Regions from separate parts of the Lysobacter tyrosinilyticus genome, predicted to be linked through region 2. Evidence: predicted binding sites of a transcription regulator. Region 2 holds the regulator's gene; the other holds the start of a gene.

Region 1 (2,393 bases), on a different contig from region 2:
CATAAATCGTGGAATCGGCAAATCGTGGAGTGGGTAATCGGGGGGGCGAATCAGGTGTAAGCCACGCGCTGGACCAGCGCGAGGCGATGGGCATAGGTGCGGCGCAGTTGCTCGAGCAGAAGCACGGAATCGGGATCGCGCTCGAGCGCGGCATGGATCAGGGCGACATCGCGATCCAGCGCATCAACTGTGGGCTGCAGGCTCGCCGGCATCGGGGCCTGCATTTCCTGCAACGCGGCCTGGTACTGGCGGGTCAGGCCGTCGGCTTCGCGCTGCACCAGCGTGGGCCCGGAGGCCGGAGCCTCCGAAGTGGCGGTCGGCATGGAGGTGCGGGCGAACCAGCCCACCGAGCCCACCACCAGCACCAGGCTGGCGGCCAGCGCGACCGATCGCAGCCACTGACGGGCGAACGGGCGAACGGGCACGGCCTGCGGCGTCAGGCGCGCGGCGATGCCGGGCCAGAGATCGTGCGCGGGCGCAGTGTCCTGGCGCAGGGCGCGCAGCTGCCAGCGTAGGGCGTCGGGGAAGTCGTGGTTGTCGTTGGTATTCATGCGTGTGCCTCCAACCGGGTCCGCAACAGATGGCGGGCGCGGTGCAATTGCGCTTTCGAGCTGCCGACGGCCATGCCGAGTTCGGCGGCGATTTCCTCGTGCTGCCAGCCTTCCACGTCGTACAGCACCAGCACGGCGCGGGCGCGCGGCGGCAGGCTGGCGACGGCGCGCTCCAGGTCCATGCTCAGAGCGGTGGAATGGCCGGCGGAATCCAGGACCCCCAGGCTGTCGAAGGCATCCTCGTCGCCTTCGTCCTGCGGCCGGCTCTTGCGGCTGCGCAGGTCCATCAGGGCGGTATTGACCGCCAGCCGGTGCAACCAGGTGGCGAAGGCGGATTCGAAGCGGAACGCCGGCAGGGCCTGCCAGGCGCGGACGAAGGCGTCCTGGGTCAGGTCCTCGGCCCGGGATCCCTGGCCGCCGACCAGCCGGCTGATCACCCCGTGGATCCGCCCGACATGGCGCCGGTACAGGGCTTCGAAGGCCGCCACCTCGCCGCGGGCGGCGGCGCCGACCAGGGCGCGTTCGTCCTCGGCCGCGGTGTCGGGGCTGCTGTCGGTGTGGAGGGGCATGACGGCGGTGAGCATAGCCATACAGATGCGGGGGCGGCGGGGGGCGTTTAAATGTGTCTTTGGGCCGGTGGGCAGTACTAATGGCAGGGCTTGGGTGGCGTCTGGGCGGCCCCATCACAGGGGTTCTGCCACGTTCCATAAATGCAACGCATCGGAACTCCCACCCCCTTTAGCAGTCCCATACCCCGACTGCTAAGATCCTGCCCATGACCCAGAACCCGTCTACCGCCCTCGTCGCCAACAACCTGCCGATTCCGAGCGCGCTCGGCTCGCTTGAGTCGTACATCGGCGCCGTGCACCAGATCCCGGTACTCACCGCCGAAGACGAACAGGCCCTGGCCCGCCGCTTCCGCGACAGCGAGGACCTGGATGCCGCCCGCGACCTGGTGCACTCGCACCTGCGCTTCGTCGTCCACGTCGCCCGTGGCTACAACGGCTACGGCCTGCAGATGGGCGACCTGATCCAGGAAGGCAACATCGGCCTGATGAAGGCGGTGAAGCGCTTCGACCCGGAACAGGGCGTGCGCCTGGTGTCCTTCGCGGTGCACTGGATCCGCGCCGAGATGCATGAGTTCATCCTCAAGAACTGGCGCATTGTGAAGGTCGCCACGACCAAGGCGCAGCGCAAGCTGTTCTTCAACCTGCGCAAGTCCAAGACCCGCCTGGGCTGGATGAACGCCGAGGAAGTGCGCGCCGTCGCCGCCGACCTCAACGTCTCCGAGCGCGAAGTGCTGGAGATGGAATCGCGCCTGTCCGGTCGCGATATCGGCTTCGATGCGCCCGCCGACGAGGACGACGAACACGCGCCGCCGTCGCCGGCCGCCTACCTGCGCGCCGACGCCGAAGATCCGGCCCAGGCCTACGAACGCGCCGATGGCGAGGACAACCAGCTCGAGCTGCTGCGCGAAGGCATGGCCAACCTCGACGCCCGTTCGCGCGACATCATCAAGCGTCGCTGGCTGGATGCAGACAGCAAGATCACGCTGCAGGAACTGGCCGACGAATACGGCGTCAGCGCCGAGCGCATCCGGCAGATCGAGGCGAACGCGCTGAAGAAGATGAAGGCCTTGTTCGTTGCCTGATCGGCTCAGCTAACAAGATCAAACAAACGGCCCGGGAAACCGGGCCGTTTGCGTTTGCGCGCACTACTGCCGCTACGGTTTGGCGGCTTCAGGATGCCCGCCAGCCACGCTCAGTCGTCCTTGCCGACGTTGAAGATGATCCGCGCATGGCGCTGATAGCTCCAGTACGCCCATGCCCAGTTGATCAACAC
Region 2 (2,393 bases):
GGTGACCGTCGCGGGACGGCCGTTGATCCAGGTGCGCGAACCACCGTCGGCGCGGATCACGCGCCGGATCTGGCAACTGAGGTCGCCATCGCCTTCGTCGAGTTCGTTCCCGCGCAGCCAGGCCAGGGCCGGGGAGGCATCGTCGAGCGCGAATTCGGCGGTGAGCTCGGCGCGCTCGGCACCGTGGCGGACCACGCCGCTGTCGGCGCGCAGGCCGGATAGCAGGCCCAGTGCGTCCACCAGCAGCGACTTGCCGGCGCCGGTCTCGCCGGAAATGACGGTAAGGCCGCGGCCGAAATCGAGTTCGGCGCTGCGGACGACGGCGAAATCTTTGATGGCGAGATGGGCGAGCATGGGGCGGGATTGTAAGGGGCGCGGGTTGCGCAACTCGCCATCTGTAGCCGCCGCGCGTCTCACAAAATGAAACGGATCACGGCTGGACGCTTGCGTGGGCCCTCCAGCGGCTCTATATCGCCCTCATGAGCCGCCATCCCGCCGACTTCACCAGCCTGGACCCGCGTGCGCGCCAATTGCTGCGCACGCTGATCGGGCGGTATATCCAGAGCGGCGAACCGGTGGGGTCGCAGACGCTGGCCCGGCATGCCGGTCTGGACGTCAGCGCGGCGACCATTCGTAACATCCTGTCGGACCTTGAAGAAGTCGGCCTGCTGAGTGCGCCGCACACCTCCGCCGGGCGCATTCCTACTGCACAGGGCTATCGCCTGTTCGTGGATTCGCTGCTGCAGGTGCGGCCGTTGCCGGAGGGCGAAGTGGCGCGGCTGCGCAATGAGCTGCCGGCCGGGTCGGGTACGCATGCCCTGCTGGGCAGCGCTTCGGAGCTGGTCTCTGCGATGACCCACTTCGTCGGTGTGGTCAGCGTGCCGCGCCGCGAACAATTCGCCTTCCGCCGGATCGAGTTCGTGCCGGTGGAAGGGCAGCGTGTGCTGGCGATCCTGGTGTTCGCCGACAACGAGGTGCAGAACCGGATCATCCAGACCCGGCGGCCCTACGATGCCGGCGAGCTAGAGCGGGTCGCCAACTATCTCAATACCCACTTCGCCGGCCGGACCTTGCCCGACATGCGCGCGCATCTGCTGCACGAGCTGCGCATGGCGCGCGATGAAATGGAAACGCTGCTCAGCCAGTCGGTCGAGCTGGCCGAGCAGGTACTCGCGCCTAGCCATGACGACATGGTCCTGGCCGGACAGACCCGGTTGATGGGCGTGCAGGAGCTGGCCGACCTGGACCGGCTGCGCGAACTGTTCGAAGCCTTCGCCCGTAAGCGCGAGATCCTGCAACTGCTGGAGCGCACCGTGCGCGCTCCGGGCGTGCGCATCTTTATCGGCGAGGAGACCGGCCTCGCACCAATGGAGGGCATGTCGCTGGTGACGGCGCCCTATGGATCGGGCGGGCAGGTGCTGGGCGTGCTGGGGGTGATCGGTCCCAGCCGCATGGCCTATGAGCGCGTGATCCCCGTGGTGCAGGCGGCGGCAGAGGCGTTGGGGGCGGCGATCCACGCCGATCCGTCCGGAAGCTGAGCCGCGACGGGGACTCCCTCCCGAGCACCGGTCAGATCCCGCGCCCTGTTGAAACCCGTGGACCCGGGCCCCATAGCTGCCTAGTGCGCACACCGCGCAAGGACAGCACCCAGAACGATGACGACCGAATCCCAGCAGGAAGAAACGGCCCAGCCGGCCGTGAACGACGATTTCAAGAACCTCGCGGCCGATCTGGAAGCCGCCCAGGCCGAGCTGGCCAGGCTGCGCGATGACTCGCTGCGCGAACGCGCCGAGCTCGAAAACGCGCGCCGGCGCCTGACCCGAGATATCGAGATGGCTCGCAAGTTCGCCAACGAGCGGCTGCTGGGTGAACTCCTTCCGGTGTTCGACAGCCTCGAAGCCGGCCTGTCCGTTAAGTCCGACACCGCGCAGCACCTACGCGAAGGCATGGAGCTGACCCTGAAACAGCTGCTGAAGGTCGCCACCGACAACGGCCTCGTGGCCGTGGATCCGGTCGGCCAGCCGTTCAATCCCGACCACCACCAGGCCATGAGCATGGTCGACGTCGAGGGACATGCCCCGGGCCATGTCGTGCAGGTTTACCAGAAGGGCTGGCTCTTGAACGAGCGCCTGCTGCGTCCTGCGCTGGTCACCATCGCGCAGTCGTAAGAGTTGGCCCACGGCACGCTCGAACGCGCCGCAGCGCGTTGGGGCATCGAGTCAGGGGTTGTTCTGGAAGACGCTTGAACCGGCGATTCCCCAACCCCAGATAACGCACATCAGCGGTGACGACACCGCCACCACGAACAGAATTAGCTAGAGGAACACCACCATGGCAAAGATCATCGGTATCGACCTGGGCACGACCAACTCGTGCGTGGCGATCATGGAAGG

The links. Region 2 encodes HrcA, which represses chaperone genes, less so after heat shock. Its sites were predicted from a motif close to TTNGCACTCNNNNNNNNNGAGTGCNAA; they were not measured.
Region 1: the regulator HrcA is predicted to act here: its motif matches at 1,290-1,316, upstream of rpoH (RNA polymerase sigma factor RpoH).

The regions. Positions count from the first base shown of each region.
Region 1 covers NZ_BAAGXN010000001.1:562,466-564,858, forward strand. Annotated here, with positions in the region: gene ACYVGK_RS02355 (hypothetical protein) at 51-551, opposite strand; gene ACYVGK_RS02360 (RNA polymerase sigma factor) at 548-1,135, opposite strand; gene rpoH (RNA polymerase sigma factor RpoH) at 1,327-2,202, shown strand; gene ACYVGK_RS02370 (NAD(P)/FAD-dependent oxidoreductase) at 2,313-2,393, opposite strand, start outside.
Region 2 covers NZ_BAAGXN010000003.1:180,549-182,941, reverse strand. Annotated here, with positions in the region: gene recN (DNA repair protein RecN) at 1-354, opposite strand, end outside; gene hrcA (heat-inducible transcriptional repressor HrcA) at 480-1,538, shown strand; gene grpE (nucleotide exchange factor GrpE) at 1,656-2,168, shown strand; gene dnaK (molecular chaperone DnaK) at 2,332-2,393, shown strand, end outside.